4 regions of the Streptomyces sp. NPDC058751 genome follow, and region 4 is predicted to be linked to each of the others. Evidence: riboswitches for the same ligand, from Rfam matches in the RefSeq annotation. Region 4 holds a riboswitch; each other region holds the start of a gene.

Region 1 (7,224 bases), on a different contig from region 4:
CCGAAGTCCGCGACCTTGACCCGGCCGTCGTCCCCTATCAGGACGTTCTCCGGCTTCATGTCACGGTGCACGAACCCGGCGCGGTGGGCCGCGCCGAGCGCGGCGAGTACCGGCTCCAGGATGTCGAGCGCGGCCCGTGGCTGCAGGGCGCCGCGCTCGCGCAGCACGTCGCGCAGGGTGCACCCGGCGATGTACTCCATGGCCAGATAGACGTACGACCCGTCCGCCCCCTGGTCGAAGACCTGCACCACGTTCGGGTGCGCCAGCCGGGCCACCGACTTGGCCTCGCGGATGAACCGCTCGACGAACGAGGCGTCGGCGGCCAGCGCCGGGTGCATCACCTTGAGCGCGAGCACGCGGTCGAGGCGGGTGTCCAGGGCCCTGTAGACCGTGGCCATCCCGCCGACCGCGATCCGTGCCTCGACGCGATAACGGCCGTCGAGCACGTGTCCGACAAGCGGGTCCTGAAGGGTCGTATCCACGCAGGTGAGTCTACGAGCCGCCACCGTCACGGCGCCCCGTTCGGCCGATACGGGGGCCCGACTGCAGCCGAGCTGTGACGCGCGCCGCACGTGCGAAGTCCTGTTCGTCGCACGAATGTCTGATCATGCCCCGTCTGTCACCGCAAGGCCACAACACGACAACCACCCCGCCGGACCGGCCGGAAACCGACGCCGGGCGGCCCGGAGTGCGCAGGACGGGGCGGAAGACGGCGGAACGCGGGGTGGACCGCCCGCCGGGACGCGGGGCCGTCCGGCCGTCAGAACGCGGGGCGTTCGGGGTCCAGCGCGGCCCTGCCCTCCACGGGGGAGGACGCCGTGGCGAAGTGCCGCCGCGGGATGCGCCCCGCCCGCCGGGCCAGGCGCCCCGCCTCCACCGCGTGCCGCATGGCCTCCGCCATCAGGACGGGCTCCTGGGCCCGCGTCACCGCCGAGGCCAGCATCACCCCCGCGCACCCCAGCTCCATCGCGAGCGCCGCGTCCGAGGCCGTGCCCGCTCCCGCGTCCAGGATCACCGGCACGCGCGCGTGCTCGACGATCAGCTCGAAGTTGTGCGGGTTGCGGATCCCGAGCCCGGAACCGATCGGCGAGCCGAGCGGCATGATCGCCGCACAGCCGGTGTCCTCCAGCTTCCGCGCCAGCACCGGGTCGTCGTTCGTGTACGGCAGCACGGTGAAGCCGTCGTCGACCAGCGTCTCCGCCGCGTCCAGCAGCTCGATCGGATCGGGCAGCAGCGTGCGCTCGTCGGCGATGACCTCCAGCTTGACCAGATCGGTGCCCAGCGCCTCGCGCGCCAGACGGGCCGTCAGCACGGCCTCGCCCGCGGTGTGGCAGCCGGCCGTGTTCGGCAGGACGCGGATGCCCAGCCGCGTGAGCACCGACAGGACCGAGCCGTGCACGGACGGGTCCACGCGCCGCATCGCGACCGTCGTCAGCTCCGTGCCGGACGCCACCAGGGAGCGTTCCAGCACGTCGAGGCTGGGCGCGCCGCCCGTCCCCATGATCAGCCGCGACGTGTAGGCCGTACCGCCGAGGACGAAGGGGTCGTCTGCCATGGGTCAGCCTCCTTGGACGGCGGTGAGGACTTCGACGCGGTCACCCTCGGCGAGCGGGGTGGACGGCCACTCGGCGCGCGGGACGACGGTCTCGTTCAGGGCGGCGGCCACCCCCGACGACGAGGGGGTGAGGGTCGCGACGAGCGTGCCGAGAGCGGTTCCCGCGGCGATCCGCCGCCGCTCCCCGTTGACGACGACGTTCATACGGGCGTCTCCATCGCGGGCGTCTCCATGAGGGCCGTGGCGCCGAAGCGCAGGGGGGTGAAGGGCCGGGCTTCGGCGGGGAGACCGCCGGTGGTCAGCACGTGGGCCATCACGTCACCGGTCACCGGCGTCAGGAGCACGCCGTTGCGGTGGTGCCCGGTGGCCAGCAGCAGTCCGTCGAGGGCGCTCGGGCCGAGCAGCGGGGCGTTGTCCGGCGAGGCGGGGCGCAGGCCCGCGCGGGTCTCGGTGAGCGGCAGTTCGGTGATCCCGGGGATCAGCTCGTGGGCGTCGCGCAGCAGTTCGTACACGCCGCCCGCCGTCACGGTGGTGTCCCAGCCCAGCTCCTCGCTGGTCGCGCCCACCACGAGCTCGCCGTTCTCGCGCGGCACCAGGTAGACCTGGCTGCCGCGCACCACCGCCCGCACGGTGCGTTCCAGGAAGGGCGCGAGGTGCCGCGGGACGGTCAGCCGCAGCACCTGCCCCTTGACCGGGCGCACCGGCGGCACGACGTCGTCGGGGACGCCCGCCAGGCGCCCGCTGAGGCTGCCCCCGGCGAGCACCACCCGGCCCGCTCCGAGCTCGGTGCCGTCCGTGGTGACGACCCCGGCGGCCCGCTCCCGTACGACGCTCAGACGCTCCGCCCAGGTCCGGTGCGTCACGACCCCGGCCCGCTCGCACGCGGTGACCAGCGCGGCGGCGAGGCACCGCGGGTCGATCTGGTGGTCGCCGTCCACCCGCAGACCCCCGCGCACGCCGGGCGCGAGCATCGGCTCCAGACGGCGGCACTCACGGCCGCTCAGCCACTCCGACTCCAGCCCCGAACGCACCTGGAGCGCGTGCAGTTCCCGCAGATGGGCGCGGTCGTCGGCGTCCAGCGCGACGGCCAGCGTGCCGCTGCGGCGGTAACCGAGGTCCTGGCCGGTGGCCTCGGTGAGCTCGGCGGCGAAGTCCGGATAGCGGCGCGCCGAGGCGAGGTTGAGGCCCAGCAGGGTCTCCTCGCCGAAGTGCAGCTCGGTGACGGCGGCCAGCATCCCGGCCGCGACCTGCGCGGCCCCGCCGCCCGGCTCGGGGTCCACGAGCGCGGTGGTGAACCCGCGCTGCGCGGCCCGCCAGGCCGTCACCAGACCGATGATCCCGCCCCCGACGACGAGGACGTCCGAAGAACGTGAAGACGGCATGGGCGTCCAGCCCCTCCCTTCGCCGGCATGACCCGGATCAGGTTCGTACGGTCGGAGGCCGCCCAGCCTCCCTCTCAGCCCGGTGCGCCCGGGCTCCCGCGAGTGCTTTACGTTGGCCACCCTAGCCCGCCCCCGTCCGTCTCGGTAAGGGAGTCTCCGCTCATGGCACGACCGCTCGACGGCCTCGTCCTCGTCCCCGTCGCCGACCAGGCGCCGGGCCAGGTGGGCACCGGCACCCGGTTCGCGTACCACGAGGAGGACGGCGTGGTCTGGGCCGACTACGCGGGCGGCGACGTCGTCCGCGGACACCTCGTGGGCACCCGGGAGGGCGACCGCGTCGACTTCCGGTACGTGCAGCTCGGGCGCGACGGGACCACCGCCTCGGGCCACTGCGTGTCCCTCGTCGTGGAACTGCCCGACGGCCGCGTGCGGCTGGAGGAGACCTGGACGTGGGAGTCGCGTCCGGGATCGGGGACGAGCGTGGTGGAGGAACCGCGCGGGAGCCGTCGTGTGGAAGAGGTCACCGAGCACGTCCACTGACTGACGGATCGTCACGTGTCTATGGTGATCAGGTGAGCGATCAGACGCAGTCACAGTCCCCGTCGCAGAGGTCCCCGGTACGGCGGGTCGTCGTGGTGGGCGCGGGCATGGCCGGGGTGCAGACCGCGGTCGCCCTGCGCGAACAGGGCTTCGCCGGCACCGTCACGCTGATCGGCGCGGAGCCGCACCAGCCCTACGACCGGCCGCCGCTGTCCAAGGCCGTCCTGCTCGGCAAGGCGGAGGGTTCCGCCTTCGACGTCGACTTCGAGGCCCTGGACATCGAGCTCAGGCTGGGCAGCGAGGCGCTCGGGGTGCGCCCCGGCGACCACGAACTGGACACGGACGCGGGAGCGGTCCCGTACGACGCCCTGGTCCTCGCCACCGGAGCCGAACCGATCCGGCTCCCCGGCGCCGAGGGCGTGCCCGGCGTGCATCTGCTGCGCACCCTGGACGACGCCGACCGGCTGCGCCCCGTCCTCGCCCGCCAGCACGACATCGTGGTGGTCGGGGCGGGCTGGATCGGCGCCGAGTTCGCCACGGCGGCGCGCGAGGCGGGCTGCGCGGTCACGGTCGTCGAGGCCGCCGACCGGCCGCTCGCCGGGGCGCTGCCCGCCGAGGTGGCCGCCCCCATGGCCGCCTGGTACGCGGACAGCGGGGCCTCGCTGCGCACCGGCGCGCGCGTGGAGCGCGTCGAGCCCGGCGCGGTGGTCCTGGACGACGGCTCCCGGGTGCCCGCGGGCGCCGTCGTGGTCGGGATCGGCGCGCGGCCCGCCACCGCCTGGACCGCAGGCTCCGGCATCGAACTCGGCGCCCACCGCGAGATCGTCGCCGACGACCACCTGCGCACCTCCCTGCCGGACGTCTACGCGGTCGGCGACTGCGCCTCCTTCCCGTCCGGACGCTACGGGGAGCGCCTCCTCGTCCACCACTGGGACAACGCCCTCCAGGGCCCGCGCACGGTCGCCCTGAACATCGTCGGCCAGACGCCCGCCGCCTACGACCCCGTGCCGTACTTCTGGTCCGAGCAGTTCGGCCGTTTCGTGCAGTACGTCGGCCACCACACGCCGGCCGACACCCTGGTGTGGCGCGGCGACCCCGCGGGCGCCTCCTGGTCGGTGTGCTGGCTGCGCGGGGCGCGGCTCGTCGCCCTCCTGGCGGTGGGCCGCCCGCGGGACCTCGCCCAGGGCCGCAGGCTGATCGAGGCGGGCGCCGCCATGGACCCGGAACTGCTCGCGGACCCGGCGAGGCCGCTGAAGGGAGCCACGGCCTGATCCGTCACCCCGGGTCGGACGCCCTCGGCTTCCGACTGTCGGTGCGGGATGGCACGCTTGTCCCGTGACCGAGATTGACGCAAAGATCGATGCTCTCGTCCCCGCCTGGCTCACCCTCCCCGACATCGCCGAACAGATCGGCGTCGAGGTGACACGCGTCCGGCAGCTGGTCAAGGAAGGCCAGCTGATCGCCGTACGCCGTGGTGAGAACCGCGCGCTGCACGTCCCCGCCGACTTCATCGACGTGGCCGAGCAGAAGGTCGTCAAGGGCCTGGCCGGCACCCTGACGCTCCTGAGGGACGACGGCTTCTCCGACGAAGAGGCCCTGGAGTGGCTCTTCACCCCCGACCCGACCCTGCCCGGCACCCCCGCGCAGGCTCTCAGCGAGAATCGCGGCACGGAGGTGAAGCGCCGCGCCCAGGCGCTCGCCGTCTGACCTGACAGAGACCGTCCGGCACGGGGAGAGCGGCGGCGGGACCGTCCCGGCCGCCGCGCTCCCCGCGCACCGACAACGGGGGACCACGCATGCCCGAGAACGCCGCCACGACCGCCCGGGACCGCCTCGCCGACGCCCGCGTCTACCTGTGCACGGACGCCCGCAGACGCCAGGGCGACCTCCCCGGGTTCCTCGACGCGGTCCTCGCGGGCGGCGTCGACATCGTGCAGCTCCGCGACAAGGGCATGGAGGCGGGGGAGGAGCTGGAGCACCTGGAGGTCTTCGCGGACGCCTGCGCCCGGCACGGCAAGCTCCTCGCGGTCAACGACCGGGCGGACGTGGCCCACGCCGCCCGCGCCGACGTCCTGCACCTGGGCCAGGGAGACCTGCCGGTCCCCGCGGCCCGCGCGATCCTCGGCGACGACGTGCTCGTCGGCCGTTCCACGCACTCCGAGGCCGAGGCCGCGGCCGCCGCCGTCCAGGAGGGCGTGGACTACTTCTGCACCGGCCCCTGCTGGCCCACCCCCACCAAGCCCGGCCGCCACGCACCCGGACTCGGCCTGGTCCGCGCCACGGCGGCCCTCGGCACCGCCCGCCCCTGGTTCGCGATCGGCGGCATCGACCTCGGCCGGCTGGACGAGGTGCTCGAAGCGGGCGCCCGCCGCGTCGTCGTCGTACGGGCGATCACCGAGGCGGACGACCCGGGCGCGGCGGCGGCCGAATTCGCGAAGCGGCTGCGCGCGTTGTGAGGGCCCGGCGGCCGTACGCCGGGCGTCGCGGAGGGGCAACCGTCCGAGGGGTGGACAAGAAATCGACAGATCGGACAAAAACCAGCGGTTCGGTTGGGGGAGCGGCGCCCGCTGGCTAACCTGCCGATATGGCCCTCGGATCCGCTTCCACCAGGACTGACCGCGCGCGCACCGTGCGCGACATGCTCGCCACCGGCAAGCAGACCTTTTCCTTCGAGTTCTCGGCGCCGAAGACCCCCAAGGGCGAGCGGAACCTGTGGAACGCCCTGCGGCGGGTCGAGGCCGTGGCGCCCGACTTCGTCTCCGTGACCTACGGGGCCGGCGGTTCCACGCGGGCCGGCACGGTCAAGGAGACCGAGCAGATCGTCCTCGACACGACCCTCACCCCGGTCGCGCACCTCACCGCGGTCGACCACTCGATCGCCGAGCTGCGCAACATCATCGGGCAGTACGCGGACGCGGGCATCCGCAACATGCTCGCGGTGCGCGGGGACCCGCCCGGCGACCCCATGGGCGAGTGGGTCCCCCACCCCCAGGGGCTGACCTACGCGGCCGAACTGGTGCGCCTCATCAAGGAGTCCGGCGACTTCTGCGTCGGGGTCGCGGCCTTCCCGGAGATGCACCCCCGGTCCACGGAGTGGGACCTCGACGTGTCCCACTTCGTCGACAAGTGCCGCGCCGGCGCCGACTACGCGATCACGCAGATGTTCTTCCAGCCGGAGTCCTACCTCCGTCTGCGTGACCGTGTGGACGCGGCGGGTTGCGAGACACCGGTCATCCCTGAAGTCATGCCCGTGACAAGTGTGAAGATGTTGGAACGGCTGCCCAAACTCTCGAACGCTTCGTTCCCGGACGTCCTGAAAGAGCGGATCCTCACAGTCAAAGACGATGCGGCGGCTGTACGCTCGATCGGGATCGAGTTCGCTACGGAGTTCTGTGCGAGGCTGCTGGCCGAGGGAGTCCCCGGACTGCACTTCATCACGCTCAACAACTCCACAGCGACACTGGAAATCTACGAGAATCTGGGCCTGCACCACCCGCAGCAGGCCTAGACCGGCCGCACCCGCGTACGACACACTGCGTAGCGGCCACTGGGAGAGGGGCGTACATGGGCTTGACGGTCCTCTATCTGGCATTCGGCATCGTCGCGCTGTGGCTGCTCGGTGAGGTGCTGCTGCAGTACAAGGCGAGGCTGCGCTTCAGGCTGCTCGCCTTCGTCGGCTTCCTCGGCGTGGTGCTCGGCGTCCTGATGCACTCGGTCGTGGTCATCGGTCTGGGCGCGGCCGCCTTC
Region 2 (7,224 bases), on a different contig from region 4:
GGCTGGCCCTCGCCGGACCCGCGATCACGTATCTGTGCGGATGGCTGCTCCAGGCCGTACGTCCGGGCACGCTGCGGCTGCTGGCCGGGCGGGTGCTCCAGGGCGAGGCGCGGCGCGTCGGACAGCCGCTGGGGGTGGTGTGCGCGGTGGCGTCGGGCGGGTTCGCCATGACGACGCTGTACACCGGCGCCCGGCCCGCCTTCGGTCCGCTGACCACCCTCGGCGCCCTGCTGGTCGCCGGGTGCACGCTGCTGACGCTGGCGACCGCCGCCGTCGAGGCGAGGCAGGCGCGGGCCGACACCACGGCGGCGCTGCTGCGGCTGGGGGCGCCCGCCGGGATGCTCCGCGTCGCGGCGGTCCTGCGGGCCGGAGCGCTGTTCGCCGTGTTCGTCCCGCTGACCTGGGCGGTCGCCGAGCTGGCCGCGCTTCCCCTGATCGACTGAGCGGTCCGTGGGCCGGCCGGGCGGACCGCCCGCGGACCTCCCGGCGTGAATCTCCGGAAAAAGATCCGTGCCGGGCGATGACTTCCGCGCGGCCCCCCGGTCTACCCCTGCGAACAGCACAACACCGACGGGAGAACCTCGCATGTACCAGCAGATGATCTTCGTGAACCTGCCCGTGTCCGACGTCGCCGCCTCGAAGAAGTTCTTCACGGAGCTCGGCTACACGATCAACCCCCAGTTCTCCGACGACAACTGCGCCTGCGTGGTGATCAGCGACACGATCATCACGATGCTGCTCGGCAGGCAGCGCTACGCGGACTTCACCGACAAGGAGATCGCGGACGCGACGAGGACCAGCGAGGTGCTGCTGTGTCTGAGCGCCGAGAGCCGCGAGAAGGTCGACGAGCTGGTCGACGCCGCCATCGCGGCGGGCGGCTCGGCGTCCGGCAAGACGCAGGACCAGGGCTTCATGTACGGGCGCGCCTTCGACGACCTGGACGGCCACACCTGGGAGGTCATGTGGATGGACCCGGCGGCGGTCCAGGGCTGACCCTCCCGTCCCTCGGTGTCCGGGGCCGGCGCGCGGTACGGGGGTCCGCGCGCCGGCCCCGGCCCGTTCGCCCGGGAGCCCGCGGGCGGCCCGCCCACCGGGTTCCGTTTCCGGGCCGCCGATCTGACGGACCGTACGCGCCGGACGGAGCGGTTTCCCGCCCGGGAACCGCCCGCGTCGCCGGTCCGGGGACGGGCGACGGAGGCACGGACCGCCCTCGCCGAGGGGGCCGATGACGCTCTGCAGGCGTTCAAACACCTGGGAGGTTAACAACTCGGCAAAGCCAATGGCGGGGTGGTGCCTACGGATTGACATCCCTTAGGCCGCGCTTATAAACCTGTGAAACTCCTGGGGGCGCTGTTGCTGGAACGATTTGCAGCAAATCCCCCAACACCCCCCGCAGTTGCGCAACCTGTGAAGGGCAATCGTGTCCATATCTCGACGCACCGCACGTTCCGTGCGAATCCTCGGCGTTGCCTCCGCCTCTGCCGCGCTCGCGCTCGGCGTCGCCGGCAACGCACTCGCCTGCAGCATCAAGGACTTCTCGGCTGCCGCCACTTGTGACGGCAACGGGAAGGGCATCATCACCGTGACCGACACGGACCCCTCCGGCAAGGAGGCCCTCGTCACGGTCTTCCTGGAGGAGAAGGGCGCCGACGTCCGGCAGGTCGGCACCGAGCAGAAGCTCGTCGGCACCAAGGACGGTGCCACCGTCTCCTTCTCGGAGGACTGGGTCCCCGGCGCCCAGTACCGGGTGCACATCGATGTTCCCAGCGTTGAGAAGGTCCGGAACAAGGACCTCCCGATCCTGACGACGAAGGGCCCGGCCTGCACCGCGTCGGAGTCCGAGTCGCCGGCCCCCTCGGCCAGCCCGAAGCCGTCGGAGTCCGCCCCCGCGGACGCCTCCTCGGACACCCCCGAGGACGCGACGGGCCCGTCCGAACCGGAGACCAGCGCCGCTCCGGCCACCCCGGGCGACAACCAGCCGTCCGCGGCCGCCGGTGAGTCCAACCTCGCCGAGACCGGTGCGAACTCCAACACCCCGATGATCGCGGGCATCGCCGGCGCGTTCGTCCTCGTCGGTGGCGGAGCGGTCTACTTCGGCATGCGCCGCCGCGGCGCCTCGAAGGCGAGCTGACCCGCGTCCTGAACGACCGTGTGGCCCGCCCCCGTCGAGGGGGCGGGCCACACGTCCGTCCGGACACCCCGCCCGGCCCTCGCGCCGTGCCGGTCCTTCGCGGGGATCACGCCCCGAGGACGACGACCTCGGCCGCGTCGAACTCCACCCCGACCACGTCCCCGGGCTCCGGCGCGTCCCGCAGCGCGCACGCCGCCTCCAGCCCCGGCGCCCCCTCCGGCTGAAGCCGTACGGCCACGTGCGTGCCCCGGAAGGTGCGTGCGGCGACCGTGCAGCGCAGCCCGTCCGCCGCGGCCACGAGCCGTACGCCGGCGGGCCGCACGAGGAGCGTTCCGGGTCCCCGGGCGGCGCCGTCGGGCACCGGGACCCTGCCCCAGGGGGTGTCGGCGGCGCTCGCGCCCACCGTCGCCCCGACCACGTTGTCGAAGCCGAGGAAGCGGGCCACGAAGGCGTCCGCGGGACGCTGCCAGACCTCCAGCGGCGTACCGGACTGGGCGATCCGCCCCTCGCGCATCACCACGACCCGGTCGGCGAGCGCGAAGGCCTCCCCCTGGTCGTGCGTGACGGCGAGCACGGTCGTGCCCAAGGCGCCGAAGAGCTCGCGGAGTTCGACGACGAGCCGTTCGCGCAGCGAGCGGTCGAGCTGGCCGAGCGGTTCGTCGAGCATCAGCAGCCGGGGGCTGGGCGCCAGGGCCCGGGCCAGCGCCACGCGCTGCTGCTCACCGCCGGAGAGCGAGGCGACGGCGCGGTCACGGGCTCCGGGCAGACCGACGAGGTCGAGCAACTCCCCCACCCGTGCGGCCTGTCCGCTCTTCGACGTGCCGTGCATCCGCAGCCCGAAGGCCACGTTGCCGCCGACGTCCCGCTGCGGGAACAGCTGGTGGTCCTGGAACATCAGGCCGACGCCCCGCTTGTGCGCGGGAACGCTCGCCTGGTCCCGTCCGTCCAGCACGACCCGGCCCGCGTCCAGCGGCTGGAGTCCGGCCACCGTCCGCAGCAGGGTGGACTTTCCGCTGCCGCTCGGTCCGAGCACGCAGACGATCTCGTGTTCGGCGACGTCGAGGTCGACGGCGTCGAGCACGGCCCGCCCGCCGAAGCGTACGGTCGCGCCCTCAAGGCTCAGCAGCATCTAGAACTCTCCGGTCCGGTCGGTCCGCACCCGCTCCAACAGCAGCAGCGACACCGCGCACACCACCATCAGGATGGTCGAAAGGGCCATCGCCTGGCCGTAGTTGAGCTCCCCCGCGCGTCCGAGCAGCCGGGCCACGGCGACCGGCAGCGTCGGGTTGTCGGGCCGGGCGATGAAGACGGTCGCCCCGAACTCCCCGAGGGAGACGGCGAAGGCGAAGCCTGCCGCGATCAGCAGGGCCCGCCGCACCATCGGCAGGTCGACCTCGCGCCACACCCGCCACGGGGAGGCCCCGAGGACGGCCGCGGCCTCCCGCAGCCGCCCGTCCACCGCGCGTAGCACGGGCAGCATGGTCCGTACGACGAAGGGGACGCCGACCAGCGCCTGCGCCAGCGGCACCAGGATCCAGCTCGCGCGCAGGTCGAGCGGCGGCTCGTCCAGGGCGATCAGGAACCCGAAGCCCACGGTCACCGCGGAGACGCCGAGCGGCAGCATCAGCAGCGCGTCGAAGCCGCGCATCAGCCGGCCGGCCCGCCGGGTGAGGGCGGCGGCGGCCAGGCCGCCGATCAGCACGGCGATGGCGGTGGCGGCGAGCGCGTACTCCAGGGAGTTGCCGACGGCCTCGATCGGGGCGACGAGGAAGACACCGCTGTCGCCGTCGGCCAGGGCCCGGTAGTAGCCGAGTCCCGGGGCGTCGAGGGACCGCTGGACGAGGACCGCGAGCGGCAGCACGAGCAGGACCGCGATGCTCACCAGCACACCGGCGAGGAGCGACCACTGTCCGGCGCCGCGCGGTCGGCGCGCGGTGGTTTCCGGGGCCACCAGACGCAGGGTGGTCTCCCGTCGGCGTACGGTCGCCGCGTGCACGGCGAGGATCGCGCCGACGGCCGTGAACTGGACGATCGTGAGCACCGCCGCCGTCGTGAGGTCGAAGATCTCGGAGGTCTGCCGGTAGATCTCGACCTCCAGGGTCGAGAAGGTGGGGCCGCCGAGGATCTGCACCGCGCCGAACGAGGTGAAGGTGAAGAGGAAGACCATGAGGGCGGCGGCGGCCACGGCGGGCCCGAGCGCGGGCAGCGTCACCCTGCGCCAGGCCGCGGGGCGCGAGGCCCCGAGCATGCGCGCGGCCTCCTCCTGGCGCGGGTCGAGCTGCGACCAGAGACCGCCGACGGTCCGTACGACGACGGCGTAGTTGAAGAAGACGTGCGCGAGCAGGATCGCCCACACGGTGGTGTCCAGGCGCAGGCCCCACAGCTCGTCGAGCAGCCCGCCCCGGCCGACCAGCGCGAGGAACGCCGTGCCGACGACCACGGTCGGCAGCACGAAGGGCACCGTCATCACGGCCCGCAGGATCTGTTTGCCCCGGAAGTCGAAGCGGGCGAAGACGTACGCGCCGGGGAGCGCGACCAGCAGCGTGAGCGCCGTCGAGGCGAGCGCCTGCCAGGTGGTGAACCACAGCACGTGCCGGATGTCGGACCTGGTCGCGACCTCCCAGATCCGGCCGAGCTGCCAGCCGCCGTCCCCGTGGAGCCCGCGCGAGACGATCGCGGCGACGGGCCAGGCGAAGAACACCGCGAAGAACGCGACGGGCAGCGCCATCAGGGCGAACCGCGCCGCGTTCCGCCCGCGGGGCCGGTGCGGAGCCCGGCCGGCGCGCTCGCGCCCGCCGGGTCCGCCGGTCCTCTCCGGCCCGCCGGCCTTCACCGGCCCTTCGGCTACTTCAGTACGAGCGAGGTCCACGACTTGACCCACTGATCACGGTCGGCGGCGATCTTCGCGGGCGCCAGGGTCTCGGGATCCTCGGCCTGCGGACCGTACTGCGTGAACTCGGCCGGCACCCGCGCGCCCTCGCGCACCGGGTAGACGAACATGTTGAGCGGCATGTCCTCCTGGAACTCCTCGGTGAGCAGGAAGTCCAGGAAGGCCTTGCCGCCCTTGGCGTTCCCGGCGTTGCTGAGCAGACCCGCGTACTCCACCTGCCGGAAGCAGGTGCCGTCCGCGACGCCGGTCGGGGCCGTCGTCGGCTTCGGGTCGCCGTAGATGACCTCGGCGGGCGGCGAGGAGGCGTACGAGACGACGAGCGGCCTGTCGGCCTTGGCCTTCTTGCCGCCCGCGGACCCCGAGAACTCCTCGTTGTACGCCTGCTCCCAGCCGTCGACGACCTTGACCCCGTTGGCCTTGAGCTTCTTCCAGTAGCCCTGCCAGTTCTCGTCGCCGTAGTGCGCGGCGGACCCGAGCAGGAAGCCGAGGCCGGGCGAGGAGGTGGCGGCGTTCTCGGTGACGAGGAGGTTCTTGTAGGCGGGCTTGACCAGGTCGTCGAAGGACTTCGGCGGCGCGATCTTGTGCTTGCTGAACCAGGCCTTGTCGTAGTTGACGCAGATGTCGCCCGTGTCGACGGGCGTGACCCGGTGCTTGTCCTGGTCGGCCCGGTACTCCGGCAGGACCTGGTCGGCGCCCTTGGCCTCGTACGGCTGGAAGAGACCGTTGTCGAGCGCGCGGGAGAGCAGGGTGTTGTCGACGCCGAAGAAGACGTCGCCCTGGGGGTTGTCCTTGGTCAGGACGGCCTTGTTCACGGCCTGCCCGGCGTCGCCGTCCTTGAGGACGCGGACCTTGTAGCCGGACCGCTTCTCGAAGTCCGCGAGCACGTTCTTCGACACGAGCCACGAGTCGTGGCTGACGAGCGTGACCGTCTTCGGGTCGCCGGAGCCGGCGGTGTCGGACGAGCCGCACGCGGACAGCGCGGGCAGCGCGACGAGACCGAGCCCGACGGCCGTGACCGCGAGTCGTCTGCCCCTGCTGGTGGTGGTGATCACTGATTCCTCCTGGGTGACCAGGAAGAGACGCGGCCCTGCCCGGGACCTCTGACGGTTCCCGGGCAGGGCGCAACAGCTTGAGTGGCGACCGAACTTCCTACCCAGAATGACCTGGGCAAGGTTCAGAGGGTCTGCGGTCTGTCCCGCACTCTCAGCGCTGTGGCGCTCCCCTGTCGGAATATGAAGATGTCGGACGGTGAGTGCCGGCCCGTGACAACGCCGGACTGCGGCGGTGACGGGACGGACCGGCTCGCTTCAGACTACCGCTCGGTCGCGGCGAGCTGACCACACGCTCCGTCGATCTCCTGGCCCCGGGTGTCCCGGACGGTGACCGTGACGCCGTGGGCCGCGATCGCCTCGACGAACGCCTTCTCGTCCTCGGGCCGCGACGCGGTCCACTTCGAGCCCGGGGTCGGGTTCAGCGGGATGAGGTTGACGTGCACGGGCTTGCCCTTGAGCATCCGCCCGAGCCGGTCACCACGCCACGCCTGGTCGTTGATGTCGCGGATCAGCGCGTACTCGATGGACAGACGCCGCCCGGACCTGTCCGCGTACCCCCAGCCGGCGTCCAGCACCTCGCGCACCTTCCACCGCGTGTTCACGGGGACGAGGGTGTCGCGCAGCTCGTCGTCCGGGGCGTGCAGGGAGATCGCGAGCCGGCACTTGAAGCCCTCGTCCGCGAACCGGTTGATGGCGGGGACCAGCCCGACCGTCGACACCGTGATCCCGCGCTGGGAGAGGCCGAGGCCGTCCGGCTCGGGGTCGGTCAGGGCCCGGATCGCTCCGACCACCCGCTTGTAGTTGGCGAGCGGCTCGCCCATCCCCATGAAGACGATGTTGCTGAGCCGCGCCGGACCACCGGGGATCTCGCCGTCACGCAGCGCCCGCATGCCGTCGACGATCTGGTGCACGATCTCGCCGGTCGACAGGTTCCGGTCGAGGCCGGCCTGTCCGGTGGCGCAGAACGGGCAGTTCATCCCGCAGCCCGCCTGCGAGCTGATGCACATGGTCACCCGGTCCGGGTAGCGCATCAGCACGGACTCGACGAGCGTGCCGTCGAAGAGCCGCCACAGGGTCTTGCGGGTGGTGTCCTGGTCGGTCGACAGGTGCCGTACGACCGTCATCAGCTCGGGAAGCAGCGCCTCCTGGAG
Region 3 (7,224 bases), on a different contig from region 4:
TCGTGCCCGAACTCCTCGACCAGGGCCTTCGTGCGCGCGGGGGTGCGGTTGTGGACGGCGACGGTGTAGCCGTTCCTGGCGAAGTTGCGGGCCAGGTTGCGGCCCATCACCGCGAGCCCTGTGACGCCGATCTGCGCGGTCGCCTTCATGGTGTGCTCCTTGGATCCGGTTCTGCCTGTCCATGTACCTGACGGGCGGGCAGACGACTGTCGCTGTGCCGATCAGTACGCCGGGAGGGGCCCGGGTGTTCACCTTTCGCGGAAGGAGCTGTGCGGGTCAGCCGTTCCGGCGCAGCCGCCAGCCGTGGTCCACCGGTCCGATGCCGGCGCCGAGCGCGAAACCGGCCTCGATCGCGGCGGTCACGTACGCCTTGGCCCGCCGTACCGCCTCCGGCACCGCGAGGCCCTCGGCCAGCCCCACCGCGACGGCCGAGGCGAGCGTGCACCCCGTCCCGTGGGTGTGCCGGTTGTCGTGGCGGGGCGCCCGCAGCCAGTGCTCGGCCGTCCCGTCGGTGAGCAGGTCGACGGCCTGCCCCGGCAGATGACCCCCCTTCACCAGCACCCAGCGCGGACCGAACGCGAGCAGCAGACCGGCGGCCCGGCGCATGCCCGCCTCGTCGTCCGCCTTCACCCCGGTGAGCTGGGCGGCCTCGTCGAGGTTCGGGGTGGCCACGGTCGCCCGCGGCAGCAACAGGGTCCGTACGGCGTCCAGCGCGTCGTCGGCCAGCAGCCGGTCCCCGTGCTTGGAGACGCTCACCGGGTCCACGACGACCGGGACGCCCACGTCGGACAGCAACTCGGCGACCGTGGCGACCAGTCCGGGCGACGAGAGCATCCCCGTCTTCACGGCCTGGACGCCGATGTCGTCGACCACGCTGCGGTACTGGGCCCGCACCGCCTCCTCGGACAGCTCCCAGGCACCCTGCACGCCCACGGAGTTCTGCGCGGTCACGGCGGTGAGCACGCTCATCCCGTGGGCGCCCAGCGCGAGCATGGTCTTCAGGTCGGCCTGGATTCCTGCGCCTCCGCCGGAATCGGATCCGGCGATCGTCAGGACGCGGGGCGGGACGGTCATGGGGTGTTCCTCTCGGGTACGTCCCGGGCACGAAGGCCCGGGGACGGCGGAGCGACGGGTGGCCCTCAGGCGCGGCGGCGCAGCCGCAGCGGGGCGTAGAGGGCGAGGGCCACCAGGAACGCCACGTAGTACGAGAGGTCGGCGCCGTGCAGCGCGTCGGCCACCGGACCGACGTACAGGCTCGTGTCCATGAACGGCACGGCCGCGCCGAAGGCGGCGACGAAGGCGACCAGCGACGGCCATCCGGGGCGCGGACGGGACAGCTCGGCGGCGACGTCGAGCGGCGCGTCCCCGCGCTCCCGCCCCCGGGCGATCCAGTCGACCACGACGATCGCGACGAACCCGGGGATCCAGCAGCCCACGAACAGCAGCACGTTCTGGAAGCGCGCCGTGGTGTCGGCGGCGTGCATCCACAGCACCAGCGGGAAACCGAGCACGGCGGCCAGGGCGGCCGCCACCGGACGCGGTGTCCGCACGCCCAGGGTCTGCAGGGCCAGCGAACCGCTGTAGTCGTTCATCGCGTTGCTGCACACCGAGGCGAGCGCCACGGCCAGCAGCCCGAACGCGCCCGCGGCACCGCCGCCCAGCAGCGAGTCCACGCCCGCCGCCGTCTGGTCGGTCAGCACCGCCGCGCCCCACAGTCCGAGGACCTGGACGGCGACGAAGGACGTGACGAGCCCGAGCAGGGTGCACCAGAACATCCGCGGGCGGGAGGTCGTACGCGGCAGGTAGCGGCTGAAGTCACCGGCGTACGGGGCCCAGGACAGCGAGAGGCTCAGCGCGATGGTGCTGGTGAGGACGAACGCGCCCGCGCGGTCGGCGCCGGCGGCGGACCCGTCGGTGACGGGGTGGACCCCGTCGAGCATCCGCCAGGCGATCACCGCGAACGCCACGGTGAGCACGAACGTCATGACGATCTGGAGACGGTGGACGGCTTCGTAGCCGAGGACGCCGAGCGCCCCCTGGGCGGCCATCACGACCAGGACGCCGAGCCAGAACGGCCAGCCGCACAGCCGCGCCAGCGCGTCTCCGCCGAACAGGCCGATCAACGCGTCCCAGGCGATGGAGGACAGCCACTGGAGCACCCCGGGAAGCAGCACCGCCCGGCCGAACGCGAGCCGCGCGAGCGGGAGTTGACCGGTGCCGGTGAGGCCGCCCCAGGTGCTGAGGTAGGCGGTGGGCAGGGCGCCGAGCACGGTCCCGAGGACGACGGCGGCCAGCGCGGTGGTGAAGTCCAGGCCGAGCGTGATCCCGATCGTGCCGGTGAACACGCCCGTCATCGTCAGGTTCGGGGCGAACCACACGGTGAACAGGCGTCCGGCACCGCCGTACCGGTTGCTCTCGGGGACCGGCTCGATGCCGTGCCCCTCGACGCGGAGGTCGCCGGGTGCGGCGGGCATCCGTCCGTCGAAGACGGCAGGCCGGCTGTCGGCGGGCAGCCCGCCGGGAACATGCGTCAACGGCATGGAAGACATCCCTCCGCCAGTACGAACTGGTTCAGGTTCGACGGGTGTGATCTCAGCCCTCGGCGGGGCACCCCGTGTCCGGTACGACGGACACACTAACCGCTCCCGAGGACGGAGCGGGAGGGGGTCCCGCCGACAGAACCCGAGCTCAGCTCCGGTGCGCGGCGCGGCCCCCGCCTCCGGGACGCGCTCCGGACGGCCCGGGGGCGCTCCGGCGTACGGCGTGAAACCCGACCCGGAACGCGCGCCGGACCGTTCGGGAACCGCCCGGGGTCCCGAACCCGGGGTTCTCCGCCCGCGCCACCCCGGGCCCGCTCATCCGGACCGGCGCGCGCCCGCGCGCACTCCGGTTCATTCGAACGGCGCGGGCGGGCCGGTTCGCAGCGCGGCGCGTGCCGCCCCTCGGTACTGTCGGAAGCGATCGCCGCCCGCTCTCTGTTCCCGGGTTCCCGGACCCCGGTGGCCGGGCGGAAGGAGGCAGGGTGCCGTGACCGTGATCTCCCTGAAGACCGCGCAGGTGCGGGAAGGTCTCGCCCTCCCGTACGCCGAAGCGGGCTACCCCAGCGGTACGCCCGTCGTCTTCGTGCACGGTCTGGCCGACTCCTGGTGGTCCTTCGAACCCCTCCTGAGGCGCCTTCCGGCGTCCCTGCACGGATACGCGCCCACGCAGCGCGGACACGGCGACGCGGGCCGGCCGGCCGAGGGCTACGCCCCCGACGACTTCGCCGCCGACCTGGTGGCCTTCCTGGACGCGGTCGACATCCCGCGGGCCGTCCTGGTCGGGGCGTCCAGCGGGGGCGTGGCGGCCCGGATCGTCGCCGGGAGCCACCCCGACCGCATCGCGGGTCTGGTCCTGCTCGGCGTCCCCGGCACCCTCGCGGACAAACCGGCGGTGACCCGGATGGTGAGGGCCATGGAGGAACTGGCCGACCCCGTGCCCCGCGCGTTCGTCGAGGGCTTCCTGGCCGACACGGTGAACCGCCCGATCGCCCGGGGCTTCATCGAGACCATGGTGGAGGAGAACCTGAAACTTCCCGCGCACGTCTGGAAGGACACCGCCCGCGGTCTCCTCGACACCGATCTCCGCGTGACCCTCGCGGGCATCCTGGTGCCCACTCTCGTCATCTGGGGTGAACAGGACGAGTTCCTGCCCCGCGACGACCAGCGGACCATCCTGGACGCCGTCCACGGAGCCGACTTCCTCGCCTATCCGGCGACCGGCCACTCGGTCCACTGGGAACAGCCCGAACGCGTCGTCGCCGACCTCGCCGCGTTCGTCACGCGGATCGAGCACCCCGGCACGCGGTACGGCGGCGTCTGACCCACCCGGCGGGCGCACGGCGGCTCCTCGGCCCCGGGGCCGCGGTCACTGACGCGATCCGTACCGCCGCCGCCCGCCGACGTGTCCATGCATGGCATGCTCATGCTCCCCACAGGAAGGGAACACGTGCCATGAGACCGAGCCGACGCTCCCTGCTCGCCGCCACCGCCGTACTGGGATCCGTTGTCGCCGTCCCCGCCCCGGCCGCCGGCGCGGCCGAACTCCCGGCCCCCGGCGCCTATTACGTCCAGAGCGCCGTCACAGGACTGAACGCCGCCGACAGCGCGGGCGCGATCGTCCAGCACAACCCCAAGGGCGACGAGGACCACCAGCGGTGGACCCTGCGCCGAAGCGGCTCCTCCTTCGTGCTCGAAAGCGCCGACTCCGCGGGCAGTTGCCTGGGCCGCTCGGGCGACCAGGCCCGGACCGTGGCCTGTACGAGTGCCGATGCCGCCTGGGAGGCGACGCCTGGCGGTTCCGAACAGTACGCGCTCAAAGCCCCTGGAACGAACAGGTACTTGACCCTCACCGACAAATCCGCGGGCTCCAACTACCCGGCCCAGGTGGCGATCGGCTCACCCGGCGCCCTCGCCTCCTGGTTCCTCATCCCGGTCGAGCCCGCGACCCGGCCGATGCCGTCCCAGGGCCAACGCACCCTGGACCAGGTCACGTTCCTCACCACCCACAACGCCTACGCGAACGGCGTGGACGGCGGCTTCGCCCCGCCCTTCGTCAACTTCTTCCCGAATCAGAACCGCGGCATCAACCAGCAACTCGCCGACGGTGTACGAGGGTTCATGCTGGACCTGCACCAGACGCCCGACGGCGCGATCCTCTGCCACAACAGCTGCACCCTCGTCAGCAAGCCGGTCGCGCTCTGGGTCGACCTCCAGCGCATGACCGACTTCCTCAAGCAGCACCCCGACCAGTTCGTCACCGTGTTCCTGGAGGACTACGTCGACCCGGCCGTCCTGCGCGCCGAACTCGCCCGCGTGAACGGCCTGTCCGACGTCCTCTACCGTCCCGACCGGACCGGCGTGCGCGAGAACGGCTGGCCGAGGCTCGCCGACCTGACCGCCGCCGGACACCGCCTGCTCATCTTCACCGACCACGGCCGCTCGTCCGACGAGGCCGCCGGACTGACCCGGGACAGCTTCGGCGTCATGTACCAGCGCGAGTGGACCGTCGAGAACTACTGGTCCATGGGCTCGGGCATCGGCTCCTCCGACTGGTCCTGCTACAGCCGCTGGTACGGCGCGGACACGAACGTGCCGCTCACGCGCACCGAGCCGGGTTTCCGTCCCCTCTTCGTCATGAACCACTTCCGCGACGCCGCCATCTCCGGGACCGCCGGCACGGACAACACCAAACTCGCCGACCGGGCCCGCCGCTTCTGCCAGCCGGCCGCCCGCAAGAAGCCCAACTACCTCGCCGTCGACCGCTACGACCTGGGCGACCCCGCGTCCGCGGTGAACACGCTGAACACGTACGTGTATCCGTAGCCCGACGGTGTCCAGGGACTTCCCCCCGGGCGTCGAACGACGGCGCCGCGCCTACCGGGCCGCCCCCTCGCGCCAGGCTCCGTAGGCCCGCTCGATCTCGCCGAGGTACTGAGTCAGGTGGAAGCGGACCTCCTCGACGACCCCGTGGTCGAGGTCCGGGTACGACAGACCTGACCAGACGACCGTCTCGCCCTGGAGCTGCACGGTGACGGTGAGCCCGTCCCGGGCGGGCCCGGGCGGGCCGCGGTCCGCCACCCGCACCTCACGGGGCGCGTCCGTCGGGTAGAGCGGTCCGCCCGGGCGGAGGAGCCGCCGGGGGTGCAGGCCGAGCGCGCTGCTGTCGCTGCGCGTCACGAGGTCGAGCCCGTCGACGAAGAGGTAGGTGTGCACGTCGGCGCACACCGGCGGTCCCGGACACGTGCTGATCAGCAGGGTGCTCACCGCGCCGCCCCGACGACCGGTCCCCCCGGCCCGAATCCCACCCGGGGCCCTACGCGGCACCGGCCTCATCCGACGTCATGAACCGATCATAGCGACCGCACGACACCGCCCCGGAAGCCGACGGAGGCGACTTTCTGTCCACGCGGTCCCCTGCTCTCGTACACTCCGCGGGATGAAGCGGGCGCGTTCAGCCGGAGTCGTCGTTCTCGCGCTCCTGCTGAGTGCTTGCGGCGCGGAGTTCACTCCGCTGTTCGTCGAGAGCGGGAGTTCCGGTCCGGTGATCGGCTGGCGCGAGTGTCCTGGCGCGAAGTACGACGGCATCACCGAGGTCGGCCTGTACCGGTGGGACCGCGACGGCACCGCCGACGATCCGGGCGAACTGCTGTGGCACATCGAGGCTTCCGACGGGGTCCCGCTCCACCGCGTACGCCTCGGAAGCGCCCCGCGGGGTTTCACGACACGGCTCCCGCTGACCGTCGATTTGGACCCCGCGTCCACGTACGCGCTGCGCGCCAACATGACCTCGGACGATCTCGTCTCGGGCTTCCTCGTGTTCAGGCCGCGCCAGCTCACTGCCGGGCGCGTCGTCTTCAGCGACGGCGACGAGGAATCACGAGGGTCGTACGAGGACCGGGACGACGAGGAGTTCGGCTGCTTCGCCCGCTGAAGGCGGACCTGGCGGCCCACCGCACCCTTCGGGTCCTCGAACCGGCCGGGACCACCGCGCCGACCCGCACCACGATTTCGACAGGTGTCCCCGTCGAAATGTCACGAAGCTGTCCGAAGACTGCTCCCGCTCGGTGCGATCGGGGTGCGGTACCGCTCCCATGAGGCACGATCACCGGGACATTCCGAATCCCGGGGGACCTCTCATGGCTCGCACAGCTCGCTCACGCCGTACCACCGCCGCACTCGCCGCCCTGTCCATCGGCGTCCTGGCCCTGACCGCATGCAACGGCGACGCCGAGGGCGACGTGGCCGCCCCGGGCAAGCACGCGAGCCCTTCCGCCACGGACAAGGGCGCGGACAAGGGCGAAGCCACCGACGTGCCCTCGTCGGCCGCCCCGGGTGACGGCGGTGGCAGCGGGAAGTCCTCCGCCACCCCCGGCACCCCGTCGTCGGCACCGACGTCCGGCTCCGACGACGACCAGGACGGAGGCGTCGGCATGTGCGAGACGACCGACCTCACCTACAAGGTCACCGTCGCCTCCAGGCCGGTCAACCACGCCCTGCTGACCGCGAGCAACAAGGGCGGCGACGCCTGTCTGCTGCCGGCGAACGACCTGGTGATCACGATTCCGGGGCTCGACGGCGCCGCCGAGCACATGGGACCCGAGGGCAAGGACTGGATCCTGAAGCCCGGCGAGAGCGCGTACGCCGGGATCCTGTTCGCGCGCGCCGACACCGCGGGCGGCAAGAG
Region 4 (7,224 bases):
ACCTCCCGGACGTCGACCCGGCAGTCCGGGTGGCGCTCGCCGAACAGTCCGACCGCCCTGAGAAGCGCGGGTGCCGTCCACTCACCGAGGAAGGCGACCCGCAGTTCTCCGGTGACTCCCCGGCTGGCGTCGGCCGCCCTTCGCAGCGCGGCTTCCATCCCGGCGACCAGGGGCGTCAGATCGTCGGCGAGCTGCCGGCCGACCGGGGTGAGGCGGACGGATCTGCTGTTGCGTTCGAAGAGCCGGCCGCCGACGCGGCGCTCCAGCTTCTTGATCACCTGGCTGACCCGCCCGGTCGTGATCAGCAGCCGTTCTGCGGTCCGGCCGAAGTGCAGTTCCTCGGCCAGCGTCAGAAAGGTCTCGGTCTCCAGTCGCTCCAGCATGAATCCCCCGGCGTTAAATCTGGCTCAACGGTCGTACAGCGATCGTGCCTTGATGGCGTCCGTCCCGCGGCGGATCGTAGAAGACGTCCACCCGGCGGTGGGAAAAAGCCTGCGAGTCCCCCGGCCCGCCGAGTGCACAGCGCTTCCGCGCCCGGTTGCGCGCACCACGTCCATCCCGTCCATCACACCCTTTCCGAACGGGGACCCACATGACTTCCTCGGACATCACCGCCTACCTGGACGGGCTCGACGGCCCGCTGCGTGACATCGGCGAGAGGGTCGGACACGTCGTCGACTCCGCCCTCCCCGCCGACTCCGGCGCGCTGTGGCACGGCCATCCCACCTGGAGCCTCGGGGACAAGCCGGGCCGGACCCCGGTCTGCCTGCTCAAGGCCTACACGTCCTACGTCACCTTCGGCCTCTGGCGCGGCCAGGACGTGGCCGATCCGTCAGGTCGGCTGGTCGCCGGAGCCCGCCGGATGGCCTCGGTGAAGCTCAGCCGTGCCGACGAGGTGGACCCCACCCTGTTCAGCGCGTGGCTCCGCCACGCCGTCGCCCTGGAGACGACATGACCACTCTGCGCGTGAAGGCCTTCGACCACCTGGTCCTCAATGTCGAGGACGTCGAACGGTCCCTGGACTTCTACACCGGACTCCTCGGCCTGGAACCCGTACGCGTCTCCGAATGGCGGCGCGGTCAGGCGCCGTTCCCGTCGGTGAGGGTCACCGCGGAGACCATCATCGACCTGATCGCCCATGCCCGCGGCGGGTCCAACGTCGACCACATCTGTCTCACCGTGGAACCGCTGGACTGGGACCAGGTCATCGCGTCGGGCTCCTTCACCGTGCTCGAGGGTCCCGTGGAACGCTTCGGCGCGCGGGGCACCGCCACCTCGGTCTACGTCCAGGACCCGGACGGCAACACCGTCGAACTGCGCTGGTACCCGCAGGACGTCACGCCATGACCCTGCCGAGGGCCGCGGTCCGGGGGCCGCCCCGGACCGCGCCCTCATGCGGTGGCTCAGTCGGCCAGCGGCAGATACACGCGGTTGCCCGCCTCGGCGAACTCCCGGGACTTCTGGAGCATGCCCTCCGAGATCTCCGCGGCGGAGGCGCCGTCGGCCACTTCCCCGCCGAACCGCTCGTTGATGTCCTGGCTGATCTTCATCGAGCAGAACTTCGGCCCGCACATGGAACAGAAGTGGGCCGTCTTGGCGGGCTCGGCCGGCAATGTCTGGTCGTGGAACTCCCGCGCCGTGTCCGGGTCGAGGGCCAGGTTGAACTGGTCCTCCCACCGGAACTCGAAGCGGGCGTCGGAGAGCGCGTCATCCCATTCCTGCGCACCTGGGTGCCCCTTGGCGAGGTCGGCTGCGTGGGCGGCGATCTTGTAGGTGATGACGCCGGTCTTGACGTCGTCACGATCGGGCAGGCCCAAGTGCTCCTTGGGCGTGACATAGCAGAGCATCGCCGTGCCCCACCAGGCGATCATCGCGGCACCGATGCCGGAAGTGATGTGGTCGTACGCCGGCGCGACGTCCGTCGTCAGCGGGCCGAGGGTATAGAACGGAGCTTCATCACAGATCTCCTGCTGAAGGTCGATGTTCTCCTTGATCTTGTGCATCGGGACGTGTCCCGGGCCTTCGATCATCGTCTGTACCTGAAAACGCTTCGCGACCTTGTTGAGTTCCCCGAGCGTCCTCAACTCGGCGAACTGCGCCGCGTCGTTGGCGTCCGCGATGGAGCCCGGCCGCAGCCCGTCGCCGAGCGAGTAGGTGACGTCGTACGCGGCGAGGATCTCGCAGAGTTCCTCGAAGTTCTCGTACAGGAACGACTCCTTGTGGTGCGCGAGGCACCAGGCGGCCATGATCGAGCCGCCGCGCGAGACGATGCCGGTCTTGCGGTTCGCGGTGAGCGGCACATACGCCAGGCGCACGCCCGCGTGGACCGTCATGTAGTCCACGCCCTGCTCGGCCTGCTCGATGACGGTGTCCTTGTAGATCTCCCAGGTCAGCTCCTCGGCACGGCCGTCGACCTTCTCCAGCGCCTGGTACAGCGGCACGGTGCCGATGGGTACGGGGGAGTTGCGCAGCACCCATTCCCGGGTGGTGTGGATGTTGCGGCCGGTGGACAGGTCCATGACCGTGTCAGCGCCCCAGCGGGTCGCCCAGGTCATCTTCTCGACCTCCTCCTCGATGGAGGACGTCACCGCGGAATTGCCGATGTTGGCGTTGACCTTCACCAGGAACCGCTTGCCGATGATCATCGGCTCGATCTCGGGATGGTTGACGTTCGCGGGCAGCACCGCCCGGCCCGCGGCGATCTCCTCCCGTACGACCTCGGGGTCGACGTTCTCGCGGACCGCCACGAACTCCATCTCGGGCGTGATCTCACCGCGCCTCGCGTAGGCGAGCTGGGTGACCGCCTGCCCGGACCGTCCCCGGCGCGGCTGACGCGGCCGGCCGGGGAAGACGGCGTCGAGATTGCGCAGCCCTCCCCGCGGGGACGTGTGCTTGATCCCGTCGTCCTCGGGACGGATGGGACGGCCCGCGTACTCCTCGGTGTCTCCACGGGCGATGATCCAGCCCTCACGCAGGGGGGCCAGCCCTCTGCGCACATCGGTGTCGACAGTCGGATCGGTGTACGGACCGGAGGTGTCGTACAGCGTCACGGACTGCCCGTTGGTGAGGTGCACCTGGCGGACCGGCACCCGCAGGTCGGGACGTGTACCCCCGACGTATGCCTTGTGCCAGCCGATGGACTGCTCGCCCTGCCCGCTCGGGGACGACGGAGAAACCCCGTCCGCCCGGCTGGAGACAGGCGTGCGTACATCCTTGTCGGTCATGAGACCTCTACTCCCTACGCCGGCATTACCCGGTAACAGGTTCAGCGGTCGACGCAGCGGCTTCCGATCGCCGATGTTTCATGTGAAACATCGCGAAGACGGAGGTCAGCGTCCTCTCAGCCCGGTGCTCCGAGCTCCCGCGTGTACAAAAGCGCCTCCACGCTAGCGTCATGTCTGGCGCGGTGAACAGAGGGCGCCTTGACGCACTTGCGATGATCGAGCGGTGACGACGACCCGGCAGCACCCGTTCCCCCCGTCCGAGCCACCACGCCGTCCCGGCTCCGACGGCGGCCGCGGGCATGGCTCCGGTATCAGCCACGAGCACGAGCACAGGCATGGACACGGCCCTGGAAGTGATCATCACGGTTCGGGAGACGGGTCGGGGCCGGATCCCCGTCGTGGGCACGACGAGCCGGTGAGCGCCGGGCACGGGCATTCCCACAGCCACGGTCCCGCCGCACCGGTCTCCAAGCATCTGCGCAAGGTCATCGCCGCGGTACTGATCCCCTTCGCGGTCGCGGTCGTGGCGGGTCTCGTGGTCCTGTGGCCCGGCGGCGCGCCGGGCCACGAGCGCACCGGTGTCGGCTTCGACCGACAGACCCAGCAGGCGACGGTCACCAGGATCGAGCTGGTGGACTGCAAGTCCGTGAACGCCGCTCCGGGAGCCTCGACGGGCGGCGCCACCGCCACCGGGGGTTCCTCCGCCCAGCGACAGACGGCGAAGGATTGCAAGAAGGCGACCGTCCGGATCGACACCGGGAAGGACGAGGGCCGCACGTTCACCGAGATCGTCCAGCCCGATCAGTCACGGCAGTTGGAGCAGGGCCAGAAGGTCGTTGTCGCGTACGAGCCGTCCGCTCCCAAGGAGCTCCAGTACTCGGTGACGGACGCGAACCGGAAGCTGCCTCTGGCACTGCTCGCCGTGATCTTCGCGGTGGTCGTCGTGGTGATCGGCAGGATGCGCGGCATCATGGCGCTGGTCGCCCTGGCCATCAGCTTCGTGATCCTGAACTTCTTCATCCTGCCCGCGATCCTGCAGGGCTCGAATCCTCTGCTCGTGGCCGTCGTCGGGTCCAGCGCGATCATGCTGATCGCGCTCTACATGTGTCATGGCCTGTCGGCCCGCACCTCCGTGGCGGTGGTCGGCACCCTGCTCTCCCTGGTGCTGATCGGTCTCCTCGGCTCGTTCTTCATCGACTGGGCCGTGCTGACCGGCAACACCGACGACAACACCGGTCTGATCCACGGTCTCTACCCGTCCATCGACATGAGCGGTCTGCTGCTGGCAGGTGTCATCATCGGCTCGCTCGGCGTCCTGGACGACGTGACGGTGACGCAGACGTCCGCGGTCTGGGAACTGCACGAGGCGAACCCCACGATGGGCTGGCGCGGTCTGTACCGCGCGGGCATCCGTATCGGCCGCGACCACATCGCGTCGGTCGTCAACACACTCGTCCTGGCCTACGCGGGCGCCGCGCTGCCGCTGCTGTTGCTCTTCTCGATCGCGCAGAGCAGCGTGGACGCCGTCGCCAACAGCGAACTGGTCGCCGAGGAGATCGTGCGCACGCTGGTCGGCTCGATCGGTCTGGTCGCCGCGGTGCCGGTGACGACCGCGCTGGCCGCCCTGGTGGTGGCCGCGGACCGCGAGGGCGGCGCCCCCGTCCCCGCGCAGCCGGCGACCGACAGGACCCCGGCACGAAGCGGGAAGGGACGCCGCCGCAAGCACTGACGCGTCCCGCGGAAACGCCGAAACCATCCTGCACCGGCGGCCCTTGTGAGGAAGCGTTCCTCCGCTCCGTGCCGGACAGGGCCTCAGCCCGCGCTCTGCTCCTCCGTGAGGATGCGGTCGAGCACCGCGTCCAAAGAGGTGTCGAAACCTTCGAGGGAGCGTTCCTGCCCGAGCGGCACGAGCCTGTCCGTCCGGTCGAGGAACGCGACGAGCGGCGCGGTCCCGGACCGGAACAGCGCGTGGTCACCGCCGACCTGAAGCCGGATCAGCACCTCGCCGAGCGCCTCCGGCTCGGCCGGAGCGATGTGCACATCGCCGTCGCCGCAGGGCCTGCCCACCCCGTCGATGAGCAGTTCCCGTCCGAACGCCCAGGTCACCGGCGCGTCGCCGGGCAGATGGAAGGTCAACCGCACGGCGTACGGATCACAGGTCTCGTATCGCAGCTCGACAGGAATGCGGAAGGACAGCTCCTCGGACACGAGGAAGCTCATCATGACCTCTGCCTGCACCGACTCGCGCATCGCCTACCCCGTCGTTTGCCGTCGACTGGCCAGGAGTCGTCCCACCTGACACTGCTGGAAATATTGCTCAACGTGCATGCCACATTACAAGGAGTGATTTTTCAGATACTGATAGAGAAGGCGAGTGTTCCTAGCCTCCGGCCGACCTCGCCCTGCAGCTTCCGCGCCGTGGGCATCAGCCGGTCACCCTGGTGGGAGGGGAGGGAGAAGGCCACGGCCGCGGCCGAACTGCCCGCGGTGACCGGGATCGCGGCGCAGACCGTGCCCAGCACGTACTCCTGCCGCTCGATCACCGGTTCCATCCGGCCCGTCCGCTCCAGGCGTCGTAGCAGGCGGTCCTCGTCACGCACCGTGTACGGGGTGAGAGCCCGCACCGGGTAGCGGTCGAGGTGGTCACGCCGGGACTTGTCGTCCAGCTGGGCCAGCAGACACTGGCCGACCGCGTGGGCGTGCCCGGTCTCGCGGAAGTCGGCCCATTCCTCGACCGCGGGATTCGCCGGGGTGTCGGCGACACACACGACCTCGATCTCACCCTCGCGGTAGACCGCGTAGTACACGGGTGCGCCGATCGCGTCGCGCCAGTGCGCGAGTGTGTCCCTCATCGTGCTGCGACGTTTCTGCCGCGCGCCGCTGCTGCTCAGCCGCTCGGCGGCCTCACCGAGGAAGAACAGCCCTCTGTCACGGCGCAGATAGCCCTCGTGGACCAGGGTGCGCAGCAGGTGGTAGGCGGTCGGCAACGCCAGCCCCGCCTCCCGGGCGAGCTGCTTGGCGGGGGCTCCCTGCTCACGCGAGGCGACGGCCTCCAGCAGACGCATCGCGCGCTGGACCGAGCCGATCAGCGTGGTGGTGTGGGAGTCCAGGGGAGCGGCCTCCGGCTGCCCCTGCGCGGTGCTGCCGATCCTTGCCTGGCCCACGGCCGTCGGGAGTGGGCCGCGGGTCCCCGACGGTCCGGTGGGCCCTTTCGCCGGCGCGGTGCGCCGGGCTGGTTCCCCCGCCACCGGAGTCCGGGGCTCCGCCTGCTTCCCGGGCGGAGCCGAGGGGGCGCGCGAGAGGGGTGGCTCCCCCGGCGAGGTACGCGGCTGAACCGGTGGAACGCGGGTCGCCGTCGGCGTACCCGGTCGCCGGGAGGGTGGAGCGACGGATGGTGCGGGTGCGGTGTCAACCGTGGCCAAGAGGCACTCCGAAGAGCGAGGAGGACCGCCCGTGCGGGAAATCACGGGAGGGGGCTGTGCGCTGCCCGCGGGGTCGGACCCGCGTCGAGTTCCGGACTCTAACGGCCCGTCACCGCTCGGAGGCGGCCTCGACGGAAAACTTCCCCCGGCCGAGGGAACCTTGGGTTCCCTTTCCCCTTTTTCCGTTACCTGTCGCTCACCCTCGCGTGCCTCACCAGTCGCTGCGCGAGGAGGAACCCGACATGAACTTCCGCACGATGAAGATCAGCCCGCCGACCAGCGCGACGAAGACGAGCAGCTTGAAGAGCAGGCCGATGACGAACCCGACGATGCTCGCTATCAGACCGCCGAACACCACGAGGGCGATGACCGGCACCGCGACCCACTTCACCCACCACGGCATACCGCTGAAGATCTCCTGCATCGCCCTGTCCTTGCCTTCCTCGCCCGTCGTCCCGCTCCGGGACACTGATTCCGGGTTCTCTGATGTCTCGCATCCGATGCTAGGCCGGGGAAGGGCCCGTGCGGGGGCCTCGCACCCCTTGTCCTCCCCTGACCGTTCCCCTAGGGAACCCTGA

What was found. A riboswitch is a leader RNA that binds a small molecule or an ion and turns the genes downstream of it on or off. The one in region 4 is predicted to bind thiamine pyrophosphate.
Region 1: another riboswitch for thiamine pyrophosphate. It lies ahead of thiO (glycine oxidase ThiO); the one in region 4 lies ahead of thiC (phosphomethylpyrimidine synthase ThiC).
Region 2: another riboswitch for thiamine pyrophosphate. It lies ahead of ACFW6B_RS04155 (thiamine ABC transporter substrate binding subunit); the one in region 4 lies ahead of thiC (phosphomethylpyrimidine synthase ThiC).
Region 3: another riboswitch for thiamine pyrophosphate. It lies ahead of ACFW6B_RS17290 (purine-cytosine permease family protein); the one in region 4 lies ahead of thiC (phosphomethylpyrimidine synthase ThiC).

Annotation. Positions count from the first base shown of each region.
Region 1 covers NZ_JBHYPZ010000029.1:81,610-88,833, forward strand. Annotated here, with positions in the region: gene pknB (Stk1 family PASTA domain-containing Ser/Thr kinase) at 1-482, opposite strand, end outside; gene ACFW6B_RS25670 (thiazole synthase) at 761-1,555, opposite strand; gene thiS (sulfur carrier protein ThiS) at 1,559-1,759, opposite strand; gene thiO (glycine oxidase ThiO) at 1,756-2,937, opposite strand; TPP riboswitch at 2,935-3,047, opposite strand; gene ACFW6B_RS25685 (hypothetical protein) at 3,100-3,477, shown strand; gene ACFW6B_RS25690 (NAD(P)/FAD-dependent oxidoreductase) at 3,510-4,748, shown strand; gene ACFW6B_RS25695 (Rv2175c family DNA-binding protein) at 4,813-5,184, shown strand; gene thiE (thiamine phosphate synthase) at 5,274-5,933, shown strand; gene metF (methylenetetrahydrofolate reductase [NAD(P)H]) at 6,062-6,985, shown strand; gene ACFW6B_RS25710 (hypothetical protein) at 7,042-7,224, shown strand, end outside.
Region 2 covers NZ_JBHYPZ010000003.1:95,750-102,973, forward strand. Annotated here, with positions in the region: gene ACFW6B_RS04130 (hypothetical protein) at 1-443, shown strand, start outside; gene ACFW6B_RS04135 (VOC family protein) at 586-993, shown strand; gene ACFW6B_RS04140 (LAETG motif-containing sortase-dependent surface protein) at 1,451-2,131, shown strand; gene ACFW6B_RS04145 (ABC transporter ATP-binding protein) at 2,238-3,260, opposite strand; gene ACFW6B_RS04150 (ABC transporter permease) at 3,261-5,000, opposite strand; gene ACFW6B_RS04155 (thiamine ABC transporter substrate binding subunit) at 4,976-6,073, opposite strand; TPP riboswitch at 6,150-6,255, opposite strand; gene rlmN (23S rRNA (adenine(2503)-C(2))-methyltransferase RlmN) at 6,334-7,224, opposite strand, start outside.
Region 3 covers NZ_JBHYPZ010000016.1:144,708-151,931, forward strand. Annotated here, with positions in the region: gene gndA (NADP-dependent phosphogluconate dehydrogenase) at 1-149, opposite strand, end outside; gene thiD (bifunctional hydroxymethylpyrimidine kinase/phosphomethylpyrimidine kinase) at 277-1,074, opposite strand; gene ACFW6B_RS17290 (purine-cytosine permease family protein) at 1,140-2,540, opposite strand; TPP riboswitch at 2,532-2,625, opposite strand; gene ACFW6B_RS17295 (alpha/beta fold hydrolase) at 3,028-3,861, shown strand; gene ACFW6B_RS17300 (phospholipase) at 3,993-5,363, shown strand; gene ACFW6B_RS17305 (hypothetical protein) at 5,415-5,804, opposite strand; gene ACFW6B_RS17310 (hypothetical protein) at 5,977-6,471, shown strand; gene ACFW6B_RS17315 (DUF4232 domain-containing protein) at 6,677-7,224, shown strand, end outside.
Region 4 covers NZ_JBHYPZ010000011.1:96,663-103,886, forward strand. Annotated here, with positions in the region: gene ACFW6B_RS13190 (LysR family transcriptional regulator) at 1-383, opposite strand, end outside; gene ACFW6B_RS13195 (DUF1801 domain-containing protein) at 593-955, shown strand; gene ACFW6B_RS13200 (VOC family protein) at 952-1,347, shown strand; gene thiC (phosphomethylpyrimidine synthase ThiC) at 1,404-3,224, opposite strand; TPP riboswitch at 3,219-3,375, opposite strand; gene ACFW6B_RS13210 (YibE/F family protein) at 3,448-4,953, shown strand; gene ACFW6B_RS13215 (SsgA family sporulation/cell division regulator) at 5,037-5,474, opposite strand; gene ACFW6B_RS13220 (IclR family transcriptional regulator) at 5,576-6,313, opposite strand; gene ACFW6B_RS13225 (DUF5326 family protein) at 6,858-7,070, opposite strand.